Regions from separate parts of the Enterobacter sp. C3_dUdeg genome, predicted to be linked through region 1. Evidence: predicted binding sites of a transcription regulator. Region 1 holds the regulator's gene; each other region holds the start of a gene.
What was found. Region 1 encodes sigma-54, which starts transcription at its own class of promoters, with help from an activator protein. Its sites were predicted from a motif close to GTTGGCACANNTTTCGCTNT; they were not measured.
Positions count from the first base shown of each region.

Region 2: AC27FC_RS01950 (branched-chain amino acid ABC transporter substrate-binding protein) is a predicted target of sigma-54. The motif match lies at 2,005-2,024, and genes of this name have one in related genera.
Region 3: hypA (hydrogenase maturation nickel metallochaperone HypA) is a predicted target of sigma-54. The motif match lies at 2,041-2,060, and genes of this name have one in related genera.
Region 4: AC27FC_RS07810 (amino acid ABC transporter substrate-binding protein) is a predicted target of sigma-54. The motif match lies at 1,788-1,807, and genes of this name have one in related genera.

Region 1 is NZ_BAAKFX010000006.1:117,063-120,629, reverse strand. It holds gene rapZ (RNase adapter RapZ) at 1-456, opposite strand, end outside; gene ptsN (PTS IIA-like nitrogen regulatory protein PtsN) at 502-993, opposite strand; gene hpf (ribosome hibernation promoting factor) at 1,076-1,363, opposite strand; gene rpoN (RNA polymerase factor sigma-54) at 1,386-2,819, opposite strand; gene lptB (LPS export ABC transporter ATP-binding protein) at 2,867-3,567, opposite strand, start outside.
Region 2 is NZ_BAAKFX010000001.1:420,049-423,615, forward strand. It holds gene AC27FC_RS01945 (ABC transporter permease subunit) at 1-612, opposite strand, end outside; gene AC27FC_RS01950 (branched-chain amino acid ABC transporter substrate-binding protein) at 712-1,833, opposite strand; gene AC27FC_RS01955 (YecA/YgfB family protein) at 2,257-2,925, shown strand; gene tyrP (tyrosine transporter TyrP) at 2,959-3,567, opposite strand, start outside.
Region 3 is NZ_BAAKFX010000011.1:72,921-76,487, reverse strand. It holds gene hycC (formate hydrogenlyase subunit 3) at 1-737, opposite strand, end outside; gene AC27FC_RS19325 (4Fe-4S dicluster domain-containing protein) at 734-1,342, opposite strand; gene hycA (formate hydrogenlyase regulator HycA) at 1,413-1,877, opposite strand; gene hypA (hydrogenase maturation nickel metallochaperone HypA) at 2,089-2,439, shown strand; gene hypB (hydrogenase nickel incorporation protein HypB) at 2,443-3,306, shown strand; gene AC27FC_RS19305 (HypC/HybG/HupF family hydrogenase formation chaperone) at 3,297-3,567, shown strand, end outside.
Region 4 is NZ_BAAKFX010000002.1:63,687-67,253, forward strand. It holds gene corC (CNNM family magnesium/cobalt transport protein CorC) at 1-183, shown strand, start outside; gene lnt (apolipoprotein N-acyltransferase) at 189-1,727, shown strand; gene AC27FC_RS07810 (amino acid ABC transporter substrate-binding protein) at 2,080-2,985, shown strand; gene AC27FC_RS07815 (amino acid ABC transporter permease) at 3,141-3,567, shown strand, end outside.

The DNA of each region.
Region 1 (3,567 bases):
CAGCCGGGTACGCAGCATTTCCGCCAGCTCGTGAACGGACATCTCAGAGGTGTCGACAATCAGGTCGGCACGAGAACGCAGCGGCTCCAGCAGGTCGCTCTCTTCATCGATAGCGCTCTCCAGAGAGAGGTTCTTGCTGGAAAGCGGATGCAAACGACGGGTATCGCTGTAGCGGCGGATCAGCGTATTGCGGTCTGCATCGAGGAACAGCAGCTGAGGCGAGAACGCGTCAGGCAGGTTGCTCATGGCCTGTTCGAAGATCTCTGGCGATTCAGGCATGTTACGAACGTCGATACTGACGGCGGCAGAGGTTTGTCTCTCCGCCAGCGTGCGTGCCAGGTCGGGTAACAACACGACCGGCAGGTTATCGACGCAGTAAAAACCCATGTCTTCCAGGGCGCGCAGAGCAACGGATTTCCCCGACCCTGAACGGCCACTGACAATCATCAGCACCATGTTCCGTTTCTCCTCAGGACAACAGATGTGAAGGCCATCTCCTGGTTATGCATCATCCTGATTGCCTTCTGCTTCAGTGATAATTTGATAGAGCTCTTCATCACTTTGGGCCGAGCGCAGTCGACGGCAAATGGTTTTATCGGCCAGACGTTTTGCGACCAGCGACAGCGTATGCAGATGGGTTTTCGTCTGGTCGGCAGGCACCAGCAGCGCGAAGAGGAGATCGACGGGCTGGTTATCAATGGCATCGAAGGCGATGGGTGTTTCAAGCTGCACAAACACACCAACGGCACGCAGGGTATCCTCTTCCAGTTTGCCGTGCGGGATCGCGATGCCGTTGCCGATACCGGTACTGCCCATTTTTTCACGGGTCAGAATCGCTTCGAACACCACCTGCGGCGGCAGGCCCAGCTGTTTGGCAGCCAGTTCACTGATGATCTCCAGCGCACGTTTTTTGCTCTGGCAGTGAACCGCACTGCGGGTACATTCCTGGTTAAGGACATTGCTCAGTTGAAGAGCGGAATCGTTGTTCATCATAATTTCACCTAAGCGCTAACTGTACAAATGGCCTGTTGTGTTTCACAACAGGCCGTCTTGCACCCGTTAACTGCCCGGACAATTAGTGTTGTTTCAGTTTATCTTTATGTTTATTGAGCTGTCGTGCAAGCTTATCAATCAAGCCGTCGATAGCAGCGTACATGTCTTGCCCTTCCGCACTGGCATGCAGTTCACCCCCGTTAACATGCAGGGTGGCATCCGAGATATGAGTCACTTTCTCCACTTTCAACACAATATAGACCTGATTGATCCTTTCGAAATACTGCTCGAGTTTTGCAAACTTCGCGTTCACGAAGTCGCGTAAAGCCTCAGTAATTTCGACGTTTTGTCCAGTGATGTTGAGCTGCATAGTGTCTTCCTTATCGGTTGTGTCAGACCAGCTGTTTACGCTGGTTGGACGGCGGAATGGATAAAGACTCTCGATACTTCGCAACAGTACGACGTGCCACCATAATACCCTGATCGGACAGCATGGTGGTTAACTTACTGTCGCTTAGTGGCTTCGCGGGGTTCTCCGCGGCGATCAACTTCTTCACCAGGGCACGAATGGCCGTTGACGACGCTTCGCCGCCGCCCTCGGTATTCACATGGCTGGAGAAGAAATACTTAAGCTCAAATATACCGCGTGGACTGTGCAGATACTTCTGCGTGGTGACACGGGAAATGGTTGATTCATGCATCTCGACGGCCTGGGCGATATCCGCCAGTACCATCGGTTTCATATACTCTTCGCCCTGCTCAAAGAACGCCTGCTGCTGTTCGACAATACAGCGGCTGACGCGCAGCAGCGTATCATTTCGGCTTTCCAGACTTTTGATCAGCCATCGCGCTTCCTGAAGATTGCTACGAATATATTGATTGTCGGAGTCGTTACGCGCGCTGGTGCACATGGAGGCATACTGCTGGTTGATTTGCAGGCGAGGGATGCTGTCTGAATTCAGTTCAACGACCCAGCGGTCATTGTGTTTTCTCACCAGCACGTCCGGGATGACGTACTCGGGCTCGCTGGTCTGGATCGACTGTCCCGGGCGCGGATCGAGTGACTGGATCAGATTCACCGCTTCTTTCAGCACCTCTTCCTTCAGGCGCGTGACGCGCATCAGGCTGCGGAAATCGTGGTTGGCCAACAGATCCAGATGATCGCTGATGATTAAGCGCGCCTCGTCGAGCCATGGCGTCTCTTTGCTGAACTGAGAAAGCTGGATCAGCAGGCAGTCGCGCAGATCTTTTGCGGCCACGCCTACCGGATCGAAACGCTGGATGCGCTTCAGAACGGCTTCGATCTCCTCAAGTTCAATCTCTTCGTCGCCCATGCTTTCCAGGATATCGTCCAGCGTGACGGTCAAATAGCCGGTGTCGTCAACGGCATCGACAATTGAGGTGGCAATCGCGCGGTCGGTATCGGAGAAGGGGGTAAGTTCCACCTGCCACATCAGGTAATCCTGCAGCGACTGGGTGGTTTCTCCCTGATAGACCGGTAGCTCATCATCCTGGTAGTCTGCACGCGTACCGGAAGGGGTTCCGGCGGTGTAGATTTCATCCCAGCTGGCATCCAGCGGTAGCTCGTCGGGCATCTCTTTTTGTTCGAGTGCATCCGCGGTGTCGAGCGCTTCTGTATCCTGTGACTGCTGAGTATCTACCTCGTCATGAAGATCGGTTTGTTCCAGCAGGGGGTTGCTGTCCAGCGCCTGCTGGAGCTCCTGCTGAAGTTCTAACGTGGACAGTTGCAACAGGCGAATTGCCTGCTGTAGCTGCGGCGTCATTGCCAGTTGTTGGCTGAGCCTTAATTGCAAACCTTGCTTCATGTTCAGAGCATTTTTCTCCGGTTCGGCGTTACGTTACCTCTACCCTATCAGAGTCTGAAGTCTTCCCCAAGATAGACGCGCTTAACATGATCGTCTTCGAGGATCTGCTGCGGCGTACCGTGGGCGATCAGATTGCCCTGGCTGACAATATACGCGCGTTCACACACGGCCAGCGTTTCACGGACGTTGTGGTCGGTGATCAGTACGCCAAGCCCGCTGTCACGCAGGTGTTCAATGATGCGTTTAATGTCGATAACCGAGATCGGGTCAACGCCGGCAAACGGTTCATCCAGAAGGATAAATTTCGGGTTTGCGGCCAGCGCACGTGCAATCTCAACACGACGGCGTTCACCCCCGGAGAGTGCCTGACCGAGGCTGTCGCGCAGATGCTCAATGTGGAACTCTTCCATCAACTCGTTGGCACGATCCTGACGCTGTTCGCTGGTCAGATCGTTACGAATTTCCAGGACCGCCATCAGGTTATCGTAAACGCTAAGACGACGGAAAATGGAGGCTTCCTGCGGCAGGTAGCCGATCCCGCGACGCGCGCGCGCGTGCAGCGGCAGAAGGCTGATGTCTTCATCGTCAATGATAATGTTGCCGGCATCGCGCGGCACAATGCCAACGACCATGTAGAAGGTGGTGGTTTTACCCGCACCGTTAGGGCCAAGCAGCCCTACAATTTCGCCGGAGTTGACGGTCAGACTGACATCTTCTACGACACGGCGGCCCTTGTAGGCCTTCGCGA
Region 2 (3,567 bases), on a different contig from region 1:
GACCAGTGAAATAATCCGGTCGGTGTTAATGCCCAGAATGGAGGCCATCTTACGATCCTGTTGTACCGCGCGGCACATCCGGCCCAGCCGGGTATGGTTGATAATCCAGGTGAGCACCAGCATGCCGGCAAACGAGGCAACCAGAATAAACACTTTGGTGTAGGTTATCTGTACGAACCCGTCGCCCAGATGCAGGCGAATCACGCCGTCCAGCATGGTCGGCACCCCTTGCTGGCGCGGACCCTGGCTCAGCTGCGCGTAGTTTTGCAGAATAAGAGACATCCCAATGGCGGAGATCAGCGGCGCCAGGCGCGTCGAGTTGCGCAGCGGCTTGTAGGCGATACGCTCGATGGTCCAGCCGTACACCCCGGTTACCACGATGGTGAACACCAGCGTCCCGAGGATCAGCAGCGGGAACGACTGCAGACCGAAGAACGAGAGCAGCGCCAGGCCGATGGCGCAGAGATAGGCGGAAATCATATACACTTCGCCGTGGGCGAAATTGATCATCCCGATAATGCCGTACACCATGGTGTAGCCGATGGCGATTAAACCGTAGACGGAGCCCAGCGTTAAGCCATTGATTAACTGTTGCAGGAAGAATGTACTCATCTTAGCGCGCTCGTTTTATAGGCTGCGCGATGCGCGCAGCCTGATGTTTATTACGCGCCGACGGGCAGGCCCGCCGACGTTGAGCGTGACTCCGTCCCGTTACTGCACTTCCTTATATTTGCCTTTGTCGTCCCACTGATAAACCACGTAGTCAGACACTTTCAGATCGCCCTTGCTGTCCCAGGCTTTTTTGCCCATCACCGTGTCGACGGAATTGGCTTTAAGCCACTCGCTGGCTTTGGCGGAGTCCTTGCCGCCGGTGGCCTTGAAGGCTGCGGCAATGGCCTGTACGGAGGCATAGGAGTAAAGGGTGTAACCTTCCGGCTCGAATTTACCGGCGCGGAATTTCTCGATAACCGCTTTACCGTCCGGGATAAGGCGCGGATCTTTACCGAAGGTCATGTAAATGCCGTTGGTGTATTGCGGGCCACCCGCGGCGGTCACCATCTCTTCGTTGACAATGCAGTCGCCGGAGAAGAATTTCGCCTGCACGCCCTGTTCACGCATCTGGCGAACCAGCGGACCGGCTTCCGGGTGACAGCCACCGAAGAACACGACGTCCGGTTTTTGCGCGCCGATCTTGGTCACCAGCGCGTTAAAGTCTTTCTCACCGCGAGATAACCCCTCATACATCACATCCTGAACCCCGCGTTTCGCCAGCGCCGCTTTGGTGGCGTCAGCCAGACCCTGACCATAGGTGTCTTTATCGTGAATAATCACCACGCGTTTGGCTTTCAGCTTGTCGATGATGAAGTCGCTGGCAACCTGACCCTGCTGGTCATCGCGTCCGCACATGCGGAACATATCGCTCATGCCGCGTTCGGTGATCAGCGGGTTAGTTGAGCCGGGGGTAATCGCAATAATGCCCGCGTCGCTATACACCTCGGAGGCGGGCATTGTGGAAGAGGAGCAGAAATGGCCGACCACGGCGTTGACTTTATCCTGGTCAACTAAACGGTTGGCGACGGCCACGGCCTGCTTAGGCTCGCAGGCATCATCCCCCTGAACCAGTTTGATCTTCTCGCCGTTAATGCCGCCTGCGGCATTAATGTCTTCAGCGGCCTGCGTTGCGCCGTGCCAGTACTGATCGCCATAGGTGGCATTCGGACCCGTGAACGGCCCGGCCACGCCAATCACAATATCTGCCCGGGCGGAAAACGCCGTCACCAGGCAACCGGCCAACACAAGAGAAAGAGGAGTTCTGATTAATTTCAGCGACATTATTATGTTCCTTAGCAAAGAGGTTTTTGCACCACGGCGTAAACCCGAACGCCCGACGGCGCAGCCAATCCGAAACACGAGCAAGAACAAAATGCACTAAACGAACAAGATACAGACGGCATCCTGCATATTACGGCGAGATTTCCCTGCGCAGAGGCGCGCGAAGAACGTTAAGCAAAAACGTTGCCAGAATGGTTAACCCATTGACGGGCATGCGACATGTTTGAGTATAGAGCGCCGCGTTATGCCGCCTTGCGGGAGGAGAAGAAATTACAGCGGAGATCACATATCGTTAACAATAAAGCCCATAAGTTGTGCAAAGGTCACGATTTGCACGTTTTTGCAGCAATAAAGACCTAAACTTCAGCCCGGAGAGGCGTGAGATATGTGTTAGGATCGTTTCCTTTTGCAGGAGTATCAGCGATGACTGAAGGCCCATTGAATGAAAGCGAAATGGCGTGGCTTGAAGAGACGTTAATGTCTTACGGTCATGATGACGCGTCCGTGATTGACGTGTCCGAACTGGACGGCATGCTTACCGCAGTGCTTTCCGGTCCTGTTGTCGTTGAGCCAGATGCCTGGCTGGTGGCGGTGTGGGGTGGCGAGAAGTACATTCCGCGCTGGAAAAACGATCGTGAGATGAATCGTTTTATCGATCTCTGCTTTAAGCATATGAACGATATTGCCGAGCGCCTGAGCGAGTACCCGGATCAGTTTGAACCGATGTTTGGTTATAACGACGTGGATGGTGAGAGCTATACCGTGGTGGAAGAGTGGTGCTATGGCTATATGCGCGGCGTGGCGCTGACGGACTGGTCAGCCCTGCCGGAAGCCCTGAAGGCCGATCTTGACGTGATTGCCCTGCACGGGACGGAAGAGAACAGCGAAAAGCTGGATGAACTGTCCGAAGAGGAGTATATCGCCAGCATCGAAAGCATCCAGCCTGCGGCACTGCGTCTATATCAATACTGGGTAAACAACCCGCAGCAGCCGGAAGTGAAGAAGCCGACGGTGAACGGCACGAAGGTCGGGCGTAACGATCCGTGTCCTTGCGGCAGCGGGAAGAAGTTTAAGAGCTGCTGTTTGCACTAATAAAAAAGGGGCTGATGATTGCCCCTTTTTTATTTAACCCACTTCCGGCAGCATCCCGGCTGCAATCAATACCTGCACCAGAATAATCACCACCCCACAGCCAAACACAACGCACAGCAGCGGTTTTCCTCCCGCCACGCGATATCCCTGCTGAGGATGCTGCTGGCGGCTCTTCCACGCCAGCAGGGAAGGGAGCAGCAGGGCCAGGATAGAGAGCGCCACCCCTGCGTAGCCCAGCGCCATCACAAACCCGCGTGGGTAAAACAGCGCAAAAGCGAGCGGCGGCAGGAAGGTGATGGCCCCCGTCTGCAACCGTCCAGCCGCGGTATTGCGACGCTGGAACAGGTCGGCCAGATAATCAAACAGGCCGAGCGCCACGCCCAGGAACGAGGTTGCCAGCGCCAGGTCGGCAAACAGGTGTACCGCCAGCTCCACGTGCGGGGAGGTAACAACCTCGCGCAGTGCCAGCAGAAAACCGTTCAGGCCAGCGTGTTGCGCCATCAGCCCAATAAAGGTCGAAGAGTCAATGCTGCCCAGCGTCACCAGCTGCCAGAAAATATAGGCGATCAGCGGGATCGCGCTGCCGATTACAAAGACGCGACGCAGCTTGCGGATATCGCCGTTCATATAGCTGACGATGCT
Region 3 (3,567 bases), on a different contig from region 1:
AGCGTAATCGCCAGAATCCCGAACAGACCCACTTTCATCACCACCGCAGAAAACAGCGCGGCGGCGGGCGCGGAGGCATTCGCATGCGCCTGCGGCACCCAGCCGTGCAGCGGGATAATCCCGGCGAGCAGGCCAAAGCCGATCACGCCCAGCAGCCAGACGTCGTTCCCCAGCGGATGGCCGTTGAGCGCAGCGAAGTCCAGCGTGCCGAAGCGGTGCCACACCAGCCAGCAGGCCAGCGTCAGCAGCAGCGTCCCGAGGCGTCCCAGCGCAAACCACAGCTTGCCGGAGGCGCTGCAGCCCGTCAGGAACACGCCGCACAGCGCCATGATTTCCGCCATCACCACCAGCGCGCCGAGGTTGCTGGCAATAACGGTGCAGACCGCCGCCGCCATCAGCAGGTTAACCAGCAGGCCGTTAGCCCTGGCGTGCGGATGGCGGTGCCAGTCGATATTGAACAGGCTGATAAACAGCCCGCACAGGCCAAACGTCACCAGCCAGATGGCGTTCAGCGGCGTGATCTCAACCGTGTGGCGAATCAGCGGCATCACGGCCTCTGCGGACTGGCCGCCGAGCAGGACAACGCCGCCTGCCGCCAGCGTCATCAGGCTAGCAACCGCCCCGCCGATCCCGGCGATCGCGCCGCTCAGGGTTTTATGGAATGAGAAGATCAGCGCCAGAACAGCGGCGGCAGCAAAACAGGCTACCGCGCTGGTAATCATCATCGCCGCGTTCATTTCGCCCCCTCGTTAAGCGCCTGTAGCAGAGAAAGGTCGCCAAAATCACTGTTGATGGTCAGCTCGCGTTTACGCTTGCTGGTACGGGCGATGTCGCGAATGTTAACCAGAATCAACGCCTTAGTCGGGCAGGTGCGCACGCAGGCCGGGCCCTGCTCATCGAAGCTGCACAGGTCGCATTTCACCGCAACGGCACGGATGCCGGGCACCCAGTCCAGCAGCGTACTTACGCGTGCCGGAGCCGGTGGCGCGGGTGGGGCTTTTGGCGAGTTGGCGTTCGCCGGAATATGCAGCGGACGGCTGCCGGAAAATTCAATCGCGCCGAACGGGCAGGCAATGCCGCACAGCTTGCAGCTTACGCACAGGCTTTCGTTCAGCTGGACAGCGCCATCCACGCGGGTGATGGCATTCACAGGGCAGACACCCGCGCAGGGGGCGTCTTCACAGTGATGGCAGAGCTGCGGGGCAGACTCTTTTTCATTACGCATGACGTGCAGGCGCGGCATGGACTGCAGCCCATGCAGGCGATGCGTTTCCGAGCACGCCGCCTCACAGGTTCGACAGCCAATACAGACCGTCGAGTCAGCAATTACAAAACGGTTCACCGGGTTATCCTCTGGTGATAGTCATTTTTGACGAAAAACTGTCTTGTCGACACTTCTCGACACGCAGGAGTCAGGCCACATTCGCTGAGGCGTTTCCGTCCATCAGCTGCTTCAGGTTGACCGGAAGATCGTGCTCAACGGCGGCGTACAGGCCGTTATAGACCGGCGCGATTTTTTCCAGATAGTGCTCCAGCACCTGCTGGCGATCGCGGTTGCTGACGTGGCCGTCCACCATGCCATCGGCCATCAGCTGCGCCTTCGCAATACACTGTTTTTCGCCGTCTTTTGTCTCGAGGTGGTACTCAATGGTGTGGCTGTTGAAGTTATCCGCCAGGGTAACGTTAATGGTGAAATGGCCGAACAGGACGAAGCGCATGTCGCCCTGCGCCGCGCAGCTCATCGCGTGGTGAAGACGCGCTTTCGAGAGGGTGATGCCCTGAACCAGAGAGTTGCAGTAGAGGTGCCACTGGTCCTGCAGCTGCTGATGACGCTGCGCGATGTAATCCGCTTTTTCGCTGATTTCCCAAATAGTCATAGAAGGTATCCGGTTAATGGAGATAGCGGCTGTTAAGCAGATTCCATGCCAGTTTTTATCTTGCTGATTTTAAATAGATTTAATTACAAAACCGCTGTCAACGCCGCGGTGTCGACGTGTCATTTCGACAGCGTTGACATCGTCACGCCTTAACAAAAATCAAGCTGGCACCGTTATTGCATTCAATGGCGTAATTCATTGAGGAGGCGTCATGCACGAAATCACCCTCTGCCAGCGGGCTCTGGAACTTATCGAACAGCAGGCAGTGCAAAACCACGCGAAGCGCATCACCGGCGTCTGGCTGAAGGTCGGGGCGTTTTCCTGCGTCGAGACCAGCGCCCTGAATTTCTGTTTTGAGCTGGTTTGTCGCGGCACGCTGGCGGAAGGCTGCGAGCTCCATATCGAAGAGCAGCAGGCGGAGTGCTGGTGCGAGCAGTGCCAGCAGTACGTCACCCTGCTGTCATCAAAGGTTCAGCGCTGTCCGCAGTGTCAGAGCACCGGTCTTCGCATCGTGGCGGACGACGGCATGCAGATCCAACGCCTCGAAATCGAGAAGGAGTAAAGTATGTGTAGCACCTGCGGTTGCGCCGAAGGCAACCTGTATATAGAAGGGGATGAACACCGTCCCCATTCCGCGTTTCGCTCCGCGCCCTTTTCGCCTGCCCCGCGGCCTGCTGCGGCTTTAACCGGTATCACCTTCGCCCCGCAACGCTCCGCTGCGGGCGATCTGCACTACGGCCACGGCGAAGCGGGTACCCACGCGCCGGGCATCAGCCAGCGCCAGATGCTGGAGGTGGAAATCAACGTGCTGGACAAAAATAACCAGATCGCCGCCCGCAACCGCGCGCGCTTTGCCGCCCGCAAACAGCTGGTGCTGAACCTGGTCTCCAGCCCCGGCTCCGGCAAAACCACGCTGTTAACGGAAACGCTCAAACGCCTGAACGGGCGCGTCTCCTGCGCGGTGATTGAAGGCGACCAGCAAACCGTTAACGACGCGGCGCGCATTCGCGAAACCGGCACCCCGGCGATTCAGGTCAATACCGGCAAAGGCTGCCACCTGGATGCGCAGATGATTGCCGACGCCGCCCCGCGCCTGCCGCTGGCGCATAACGGCATTCTGTTTATTGAAAACGTCGGCAATCTGGTCTGCCCGGCAAGCTTCGATCTGGGCGAACGCCACAAGGTGGCGGTGCTTTCGGTGACCGAAGGCGAAGACAAGCCGCTGAAGTACCCGCATATGTTTGCCGCCGCCTCCATCATGCTGCTGAACAAAGTCGACCTGCTGCCGTACCTGAACTTCGACGTGGATAAGTGCCTGTCCTGCGCCCGGGAAGTGAATCCCGAGATTGAGATCCTGCTGGTATCCGCCACGCGCGGCGACGGCATGGACGCCTGGCTGAACTGGCTGGAGAGTGAACGATGTGCATAGGCGTACCGGGACAAATCCATTCCATTGACGGGAACCAGGCCAAAGTGGAGGTCTGCGGCATCCTGCGCGACGTGGACCTGACGCTGGTGGGCAGCAGCGATGAAACGGGCGCATCGCGTCTCGGCCAGTGGGTGCTCGTCCACGTGGGGTTTGCCATGAGCGTGATTAACGAAGCGGAAGCCCGCGACACGCTGGATGCCCTGCAAAACATGTTCGACGTGGAGCCTGACGTGGGCGCGCTGCTGTACGGCGAGGAGCGTT
Region 4 (3,567 bases), on a different contig from region 1:
GATGAAGAGGTCGATACCATTGGCGGGCTGGTGATGCAGGCCTTTGGCCACCTCCCGGCGCGCGGTGAGACCGTTGACATCGACGGTTACCAGTTCAAAGTGGCAATGGCCGACAGCCGACGTATTATACAGGTTCACGTCAGAACGCCGGACGACTCACCGGTGCCAAAACTGGAAGATTAATGTAAATGGCATTTGCCCCACTGCTTGAACGCCAGCTCATCCGTTTGCTGCTGGCGCTGTTACTTGGAGCCAGCGGTACGCTGGCTTTTTCTCCTTACGATATCTGGCCCGCCGCCATTCTCTCCCTGATGGGGCTTCAGGGCCTGACCCTGAATCGTCGTCCGGTACAGGCTGCGGCTATCGGTTACTTCTGGGGACTGGGGCTGTTTGGCTCAGGCATCAACTGGGTCTATGTCAGCATCGCCCAATTTGGCGGTATGCCTGGCCCGGTTAACGTCTTCCTGGTGGTATTGCTCGCCGCGTATCTCTCGCTCTATACCGGTCTGTTCGCCGGCATCCTTTCTCGCCTGTGGCCAAAAACCACCTGGCTGCGCGTCGCCATTGCCGCGCCGGTGGTCTGGCAGATAACCGAGTTCCTGCGCGGCTGGGTGCTGACGGGCTTCCCGTGGCTGCAGTTCGGCTACAGCCAGATTGACGGCCCCCTGAAGGGCCTGGCACCGGTAATGGGCGTTGAGGCCATCAACTTCCTGCTGATGGTGGTCAGCGGCCTGCTGGTCCTGGCGCTGGTCCAGCGCTGCTGGAAACCGCTGGCTGTGGCACTGGTGCTGTTTGCCCTGCCCTTCCCGCTGCGCTATATCCAGTGGTTCACGCCCGAGCCAGAGCGCGCCATGCAGGTTTCCATGGTGCAGGGGAATATTCCGCAGTCTATGAAGTGGGATGAGAAAGAGCTGCTGAATACGCTGAAGATCTACGCCAACGCCACCGAAGAGGTGATGGGTAAATCCCAGCTGATTATCTGGCCGGAATCTGCGATCCCCGATCTGGAAATTAACCAGCAGCCGTTCCTCAACATGATGAACGACCTGCTGCTGGCGCGCGGCAGCACGCTGATCACTGGGATTGTCGATGCGCGTCTGAATCAGCAGAACCGCTACGACACCTACAACAGCATCATTACGCTCGGGAAAGATAGCGAGTACAGCTACCACTCCACTGACCGGTACAACAAGAACCACCTGGTGCCGTTTGGTGAATTTGTCCCGCTGGAGTCGATTCTGCGCCCGCTGGCCCCGTTCTTTGACCTGCCGATGTCCTCTTTCAGCCGCGGCCCGTACGTACAGCCTCAGCTGCACGCGCACGGCCTGGCCCTGACGGCGGCCATCTGCTACGAAATCATTCTCGGCGAGCAGGTACGCGATAACTTCCGCCCGGATACTGACTATCTGCTGACCATCTCCAACGACGCCTGGTTTGGTAAGTCAATCGGCCCGTGGCAGCACTTCCAGATGGCACGTATGCGCTCTCTGGAGCTGGCGCGTCCGCTGCTGCGCAGCACCAACAACGGCATCACCGCCGTGATTGGTCCGCAGGGCGAGATTCAGGCGATGATCCCGCAGTTTACTCGCGAGGTACTGACCACTAAAGTCACGCCAACCACCGGGCTGACGCCATACGCGCGCACCGGCAACTGGCCGCTGTGGATACTGACCGTGCTGTTCGGCTTTGGCGCGGTGCTGATGAGCCTGCGTCAGCGTCGGAAATAACCTTCCCTTCTGTTGCCGGGTGGCGTAGCCGCCACCCGACAATTTTCTCCAGAGTCCCATCCTGGCACGCCTATTGCTTTGTTTATTCAGGTAAACGCAGTTTGGCTTAACGTGCAACTTTGTCGCACCAGCGTAGATCATCGGTAGCACCGAAACGGTGCAACGGGAGATATTTGCCTCTGAATGGTGCGGCGCGCTTCGCAAAAATAAACAATAACGCAGCAAAATCTTTACATTAAGCCAGACTAAATGTTAACAAGCTTGCATAACACTGCACTCGCACTGCGCGAGATATAACAACATCACAATGGGTATCAATGCGTCGCTGGCGCTGATAAAAAAGGAGTTGGGTATGCAATTACGTAAACTGGCCACAGCAATGCTGGTTATGGGAATGTCTGCAGGCGTGGTTCACGCTGAAGATGCTCCGGCAGCAGGCAGCACTCTCGACAAGATTGCCAAAAACGGCGTCATCGTGGTCGGCCACCGTGAATCTTCAGTCCCGTTCTCTTACTACGACAACACGCAAAAAGTCGTGGGCTATTCACAGGATTACTCCAACGCCATCGTTGAAGCTGTGAAGAAAAAGCTGAACAAACCTGACCTGCAGGTGAAGCTGATCCCAATCACTTCACAGAACCGTATTCCACTGCTACAAAACGGCACCTTTGACTTCGAGTGTGGCTCCACCACCAACAACCTCGAGCGTCAGAAACAGGCTGCCTTCTCTGACACCATCTTTGTCGTGGGCACCCGTCTGCTGACGAAGAAAGGCGGTGAGATCAAAGACTTCGCTGATCTGAAAGGCAAAGCGGTTGTTGTGACCTCCGGTACCACGTCAGAAGTGCTGCTGCACAAGCTGAACGACGAGAAGAAAATGGATATGCGCATCATCAGCGCGAAAGACCATGGCGACTCCTTCCGTACCCTGGAAAGCGGTCGTGCCGTTGCGTTTATGATGGATGACGCCCTGCTGGCGGGCGAACGTGCGAAAGCGAAGAAACCAGACAACTGGGATATCGTCGGTACCGCGCAGTCCAAAGAAGCCTACGGCTGTATGCTGCGTAAAGACGATCCGCAGTTCAAAAAGCTGATCGATGACACCATCGCTCAGGTGCAGACCTCCGGCGAAGCGGAAAAATGGTTCGACAAATGGTTCAAGAACCCGATTCCACCAAAAAACCTGAACATGAATTTTGAACTGTCTGACGACATGAAGGCGCTGTTCAAATCTCCAAATGACAAGGCTCTTAACTAATTAGAACAACAGGGGCGGGATCTCCTGCCCTCTCGATTGTCGGGAAGCATGGACAGACTATACGTTGAGTGGTCGTTCCCCACTCAGCGCGAAAAATGAGCTTCTCACCAATCTTCGAGGGTAGCGCTGCTACCCTTTTTTTTCTGGAGTTTATTATGTCAATAGACTGGAACTGGGGCATATTCCTGCAACAAGCCCCGTTCGGCAACACCACCTATCTTGGCTGGCTGTGGAGCGGCTTTCAGGTCACCGTGGCACTATCGATAACGGCGTGGATTATCGCGTTTCTTGTCGGTTCTCTGTTCGGTATTCTGCGCACCGTCCCTAACCGTTTTCTTTCAACGCTTGGCACCCTGTATGTGGAACTGTTCCGTAACGTTCCGCTGATCGTGCAATTCTTTACCTGGTATCTGGTCATCCCGGAACTGCTGCCGGAAAATATTGGCATGTGGTTCAAGTCGGAGCTGGATCCGAACGTGCAGTTCTTTGTCTCCTCCATGATGTGTCTGGGGCTGTTTACCGCTGCGCGCGTTTGCGAGCAGGTGCGTGCCGCCATTCAGTCATTGCCGCGCGGACAAAAAA